Regions from separate parts of the Paenarthrobacter sp. TRD_SC_7 genome, predicted to be linked through region 2. Evidence: riboswitches for the same ligand, from Rfam matches in the RefSeq annotation. Region 2 holds a riboswitch; the other holds the start of a gene.

Region 1 (3,202 bases), 1.7 Mb from region 2:
CAGGCCGTCGTTGGCGCCAAAAACGGCGGCGCGGAAGGTTCCGGAAAGCCTGTTGCGCCCGCGCGTGGCCAAGCCCCGGACTACTTCTTCGTGGATTTGTTCATCCGCCACCATCGCCGGGGTCGCTGCAGGTTCCGTACCGTACGGGGAGCGGCCTTCCGCGCGCTGCGCAAGGGCGAGCACAAAGACGGAGCCGAAGTTACGGGCCAGGAAGCCCAGGAACTGGCTGCGGGTGGATGCTGCCTTGGGCATTCCGGCGTGCTCACCAAGGAGCTTAAGCCAATGGGCCTCGTGCCTGCCTTCGGCTTCGGCCAAGGCGAGCAGGATTTGGCGTTCCTCGCCGTCCCGCCGCTGGGCAAGTTCGCGGTAGACGGCGGCCTCGGCCCGCTCATCGGCCAAGTACTGGCGCCACCGGCGGATGTCCGCGTGCGATGGCTGCTTTGAAGCGTTTTCGGGGGCGGCCTGTTCAGGGGCGGGGTCCGGAGCGGGGCTCGACGAACCGTGGGATTCCTGGTGCTGTTGCACTTTCTCTCCTGTGCTGGGTGGGGTAGTTGCGGCCCCATTGCACGCCCACTGTACCGCTTATTGGCGCAGATTTTTGGCTGGTATTCCTTAGCCGGAATGTTCGGCGCACCGTAATTTCGGGCGTTCCTTGACCCTCGCGTGAGCCGGTGCTCAGATGGAAGAACAGGGGCGGGACCCTCCCCGCATTAGATTCCTGCATTCGGTTCAACGGGCTGTCCGCGGCCCACGGAGACGGAGGTTGCACTATGAACACCACCGAATCACACGCCAACCACCCGGAACGGGCAACCATCGAGTCTGACCCGGCCTACGACTACGCCGAAGACCAGGAAGTGGACGAGGCCTGGGTAGAGGAAGTGGACGCCCCTGAGGACGACGAACGCGTGGTCCCCATCGACGAAACCGAAGAATTCCGCGAGGAGGACGAGGAAATCTAGTCCTCGCGACTGAGAGTAAAGTGCCGCTCCAGGCCCTCGCGCTTCCCGACCGCGGCAACTGTCACCGTCAGCTTTCTCGACGCCTCACACCAGCGCGTGGGTCGGACGGCTTGGACCAGAGCCTGCGCGATCAGCCCCGGTTCGGGATGTCCGAACTGCTCGGTTCCGGAGCTGGCAGTGATGGTTACCGTGCCCAGGAAGAGGTCGACGGCGGGGATCACCGCCACTGTGGGGGCAGCCGTATTGGCGGGGGTGCTGGCTGCTGTTGTGTTTACCGGGGTGGCGCCTTGGTACGGCAAGGGACTGCTCCTTGGGGAGTGCTCTTGCCCGCTCGGTTGTCTCTGGTCCGGGACGGGCCGCTTCCTCATCCGAACCACCCGTGAACATGGGGTTGGTGTGTGGCCAGTCGGAGCTTGGCGCCACATCTCTTGAAGCTTGGACCACCCTACCGCACGCCCTTCCGTTGTGAGGCCTGGTTTGCGCGCTTTGGGGTGGTTTTGGCGCGCAGAGCGGGCCTTCCAACGGAGGGGGTGTGTGTTGTGGGGCCTGGTTTGCGCGCTTTGGGGTGGTTTTGGTGCGCAGAGCGGGCCTTCCAACGGAGGGGGACATAACGCAAAGGCGGCGCCGCCCCGAAATGGGGAGGCGCCGCCGTCGACTATTGCTTGTTTCTTTGTGCCTGCCTAGGACGCGGGCGTGCTGAGCTCTTCCTCAGCCACACGGGTGCCGGCAACACGGTCGGTCCAAGCCTTCATGACTGCCGGATCGGTGGGCTTGCTGGCAAACGAGACCACAACGTACACCACAGCAGAGGCAATCAAACCGTAGTAAATGGGCTCGTTGGCGTAGATGCCGTCGAGAGGGACCTCTGCATTGATCTCAAGGATGATCATGGTGCCGAGGGTCACCACTGAACCGGCCGCCATGGACCAGGCTGCTGCGATGCCCGTTCCACGCTTCCACACCAGGCCACCGATGATGGCTACCAGCAGGCCGCCTACCAGGATGTCATAGGCGATGGTCAGTGCGGCCACCACGTCCTTGGTGGAGATGGCGATGATGATCGCCACGATCCCCAGTCCGAGGACCCAGTAACGGTTGGCCTTGACGTCGTGCTCCGGGTTATCGGAATCGGAGGTGTCCACCTTTTTGCCGAACCAGCTGGCAACGAAAGGCATGACGTCTGCGCGGGCAACGGTGGCCGCAGCGATCAGTGCGCCCGACGCCGTCGACATCATGGCTGCGACAGCAGCCGCCAGTACCAGGCCGCCGATACCGATGGGCAGGAGACGGGTTGCGACTTCTGCGTAGACGTCGTCCTTGGCTGCGATCTCCACACCGGACAGGGCAACACTGGCAGCCATGCCGATCAGTGCGCCGGCCAAGCCGTAAAGGATGCAGTAAACGCCGGCGGTGGCGCCACCCCAGCGGGCAACCGTGGGGGTCTTGGCCGTGAACACGCGCTGCCAGATGTCCTGGCCGATGAGGAGGCCAAGGGTGTAAACGACGAAGTAGGTGATGATCGTCTGGAGGCCGATGCCGCCGATGTCGAAGAAGCTCTCATCGACGCGGGCGCGGATGCCATCGAGGCCACCGGCGGCGTTCAGGGCGAAGGGGAGCATGAGGAAGAAGATGCCAACCGTCTTGATGACGAACTGGACCTGGTCGGCCAAGGTGATGGACCACATGCCGCCGATGGTGGAGTAGACCAGCACGATAGCGCCGCCGATGGCGATGGCGAGCCAACGCTCCCAGCCGAAGAGGACCACGAAGATGGTGGCGTAGGCGCCGGTGGACGTTGCACACAGCATCAACGTGTAGGCCAGCATGACGATGCCCGAGGTCTGCGTCGCGGTGCTGCCATAGCGAAGGGTCAGCATCTGGGAAACGGTGTAGATCTTGAGCTTCTGGATGGTTCCGGCGAACAGGAGGCTAAGAAGCAGCACGCCTGAGCCGATGGCAACAACCAGCCACATGCCGGAGATACCGAACTTGTAGCCGAGGCCGACGCCGCCCACGGTGGATGCGCCACCCAGGACCACTGCGGCCATTGTGCCGGTGTAAAGGAAGGGTCCCAGGCGGCGGCCTGCCACCAGGAAGTCGCTGTTGTTCTTGGTGCGGGACTTGCCCCACCAGCCGAATGCCAGCATGGCGAGCAGGTACACCACCACGATTGCGATGTTAATAGCCGAAGATTCCATGAACGGTCCTTGGAGCTGATGCACGGAGGTTGGGGTTTTCGA
Region 2 (3,202 bases):
CCATGATCGCTGCCGCTATTGTGCCGCTGGCAGCGGGCAGCAGCGAAAAGTCTGTGGCATTGGCCGGGTTGCTGGCGATTCTCATCGGCGCACTCATGCTGGCGGGTTCCGCCCTGAAACTGGGAGCCATCACCGGCCTACTGTCCAAGCCCATCCGGCTCGGGTACCTGAACGGAATTGCGTTGCTGGTGGCCCTGTCGCAACTGCCGGCGTTCCTGGGGATAGAGGCCGACGGCGACATCTGGCAAAAGCTCGCGAAGGTCACCACCGGGGTGCTCACCGGGGGCGTTAATCTCCCTGCGCTGCTGCTGGGCATAGGTTCGCTGGCCCTCATCTGGATCCCGCGACTTTTGAAATGGAAAGTGCCCGGCGTCCTGCTGGCGGTGGTCGGTTCATGCGTTGCAACGGCCGTTTGGAGCCTTAGCGACGACGTGAAGGTCACCGGAGTCCTGCCGCAGGGCCTCCCGATGCCCGCGCTCGGCGGTATTGGCTGGGCGGACGCCCTCGCTCTGCTTCCCGCAGCTGCTGGCATCGCCCTCATGGCCTTCGCGGACACGGGCGTGTTGTCCCAAACACTGGCGGCCAAAGAAGGAAAGAAGGTTTCCGGGAACAGGGAAATGGCAGCGCTTGGGGCGGCCAACGCTGCCACCGGCCTACTGGGGGGATTCCCGATCTCCGGCAGCACCTCAAGGACCCCGGTAGCCGTGGATGCCGGCGCAAAATCCCAGATGACCGGCGTGGTGGGTTCAGTGCTGGTGCTGGCCTTCATGCTGCTGGCTCCCGGTGTGACCGAGTACCTGCCGTCCGCCACCTTGGCCGCCGTCGTGATCGCCGCGGCGATTGCCCTCGCGGATCCGGCTGGGGTCCGGCGTCTTCTGGGACTGAGCCGTAGCGAGTCCGTGGTGATGCTCGCAGCTTTCCTGGGCGTCCTCACGGTGGGTGTCCTCCAGGGAATCGTGGTGGCCATCATCCTGGCTCTTCTGGACTTCGTTCGCCGGGCGTGGGACCCCTACCGCACCGAACTCGGCTCGCAGGATGGGCGGCCCGGCTACCACGATCTCGCCCGCCACCCTGAAGGCGAACGAATCCCGGGACTTCTGATCCTCCGCTTCGATGCGCCATTATTCTTCGGCAATGGGCAGGTTCTGGCCAGCTTCGTTCGGGAACAATTTGACGAGGCCCCGGACGAGGCCGAAGACCCCGTTACCCACGTCATCCTCGCGGCCGAGCCGATCACCGGGATCGACACCACGGCCTTGGACGACCTCGTCACGCTGGATGAATGGCTGGCCCGTCACGGCGTCGATCTGGTGTTCGCCGAGCTCAAAGGGCCGGTTAAGGACAAGCTGATCCGCCTCGGAACGGCAGCCCGATTTACGCCCGACCACTTCTTCCCCACCGTCGGCGCCGCAGTTCGCGCGCTGAGGAACCACTAGCTGAAGCAGCCGCCGATTACGCAACATGACGACGACGAAACCACCTGCAAGTGCAGCCCGACGCCCGTGGATGTTACGTTTTTCTTGAGTAATGAGTACCAGCGCAAAGCCCTGACTTGCTGGTCGGCAACCCTCTCTCCGGCGGGGTGCCTCAGGTGACTACTCGGCGTATCGACAATTCGAACTGCAAGCGTGACTGAGGAGCACCAGCAATGTCTGAACCCACTGAAGAAAAACTCTCCTACCGGCTGATTACAGGCCCGGACAACCGTGATTTCTGCGAGCGCATCCACAATTCACTCGCCGAGGGCTATGTGCTCCATGGCAGCCCGGCAGCCACCTTCAACGGCACGGACGTCATCGTTGCCCAAGCAATCGTGCTACCCGCTGCGATCGCCAACGCTGATGCCGCCGTCGCCAATGCAGTTGACCAGCTGGAGAACTACGACGACGAAGAAGCATTCGAGGGCCACGCATGAGCTATGCAGGTGACCTGACCCCGCAGGACGCGTGGGCCAAGCTTGAAGAGGGCGCCATCCTGGTGGATGTCCGTACCGAGGGCGAATGGGCCCACATCGGCATCCCCGATACCAAAGCTACCGAGAACGATCCCCTGTTCATCCAGTGGAACCTCGCCGGCGGCATCCCCAACTCCCGCTTCATCGAGGACCTGCAGCAACAGGCACCCGAGGACGACGCCGTGGAGCTCGTCTTTATCTGCCGTTCCGGCCAACGCTCCATCTCGGCCGCCATTGCGGCAACGCAGGCTGGATTCACTGCCTACAACGTCCTGGAAGGTTTCGAAGGCGAACCGGACCGCTACGGCGAGCGCACCGTAAATGGCTGGAAAAACCGTGGCCTTCCGACGAACCTGGGGACCGAGTAAGTGACTTTCAATCCCGACGCCGCTGGCTGGAGCCCGGACACCCAGGCCGTCCGCGGAGGCCTTGCCCGTACCAATTTCCAGGAAACGTCCGAGCCCGTTTTCCTGAACTCCGGCTTCGTTTACGAATCCGCTGCTGCAGCTGAACGCGCCTTCACCGGTGAGGATGAACGCTTCGTCTACTCCCGCTACGGCAACCCCTCCGTGGCAACGTTCCAGGAGCGGCTCCGCCTGCTTGAAGGAACCGAGGCATGCTTTGCGACGGCGTCCGGCATGTCCGCGGTGTTCACCGCATTGGGTGCCCTGCTGGCTGCCGGTGACCGCGTGGTTGCTGCCCGCTCGCTGTTCGGCTCATGCTTCGTGATCCTCAATGAGATCCTGCCGCGCTGGGGCGTCGAGACGGTCTTCGTGGACGGACCTGACCTGGAACAGTGGCGTGAAGCCCTGTCGGAACCCACCACTGCGGTGTTCTTCGAGTCTCCGTCCAACCCGATGCAGGAGATCGTCGATATCGCTGCCGTCAGCGAACTGGCGCACGCCGCCGGGGCAACTGTCGTCGTCGACAATGTCTTTGCCACTCCCCTGTTGCAACGCTGCGGTGAGTTGGGTGCGGACGTGATCGTGTACTCCGGCACCAAGCACATCGATGGTCAGGGACGCGTCCTTGGCGGTGCAATCCTGGGCACCAAGGAATTCATCGACGGTCCCGTCAAGCAGCTCATGCGGCACACCGGCCCTTCGCTGTCCGCGTTCAACGCTTGGGTGCTGACCAAGGGTTTGGAGACCATCGGGCTGCGCGTGAACCACAGCTCCGCGTCTGCCTTGAAGATCGCAGAGTGGCTTGAGCGGCAGCCCGCCATCAGCTGGGTCAAGTACCCGCTGC

What was found. A riboswitch is a leader RNA that binds a small molecule or an ion and turns the genes downstream of it on or off. The one in region 2 is predicted to bind S-adenosylmethionine.
Region 1: it holds a riboswitch for S-adenosylmethionine, as region 2 does, so the genes downstream of both, AC0J5Z_RS18425 (hypothetical protein) here and AC0J5Z_RS04730 (DUF1737 domain-containing protein) in region 2, are expected to answer to the same signal.

What each region holds. Positions count from the first base shown of each region.
Region 1 covers NZ_CM149587.1:3,869,764-3,872,965, reverse strand. The annotation lists gene AC0J5Z_RS18435 (VIT1/CCC1 transporter family protein) at 1-525, opposite strand, end outside; gene AC0J5Z_RS18430 (hypothetical protein) at 771-962, shown strand; gene AC0J5Z_RS18425 (hypothetical protein) at 959-1,261, opposite strand; SAM riboswitch class IV at 1,277-1,396, opposite strand; gene AC0J5Z_RS18420 (sodium:solute symporter family protein) at 1,643-3,160, opposite strand.
Region 2 covers NZ_CM149587.1:952,875-956,076, reverse strand. The annotation lists gene AC0J5Z_RS04735 (SulP family inorganic anion transporter) at 1-1,436, shown strand, start outside; SAM riboswitch class IV at 1,524-1,635, shown strand; gene AC0J5Z_RS04730 (DUF1737 domain-containing protein) at 1,649-1,915, shown strand; gene AC0J5Z_RS04725 (rhodanese-like domain-containing protein) at 1,912-2,322, shown strand; gene AC0J5Z_RS04720 (O-succinylhomoserine sulfhydrylase) at 2,323-3,202, shown strand, end outside.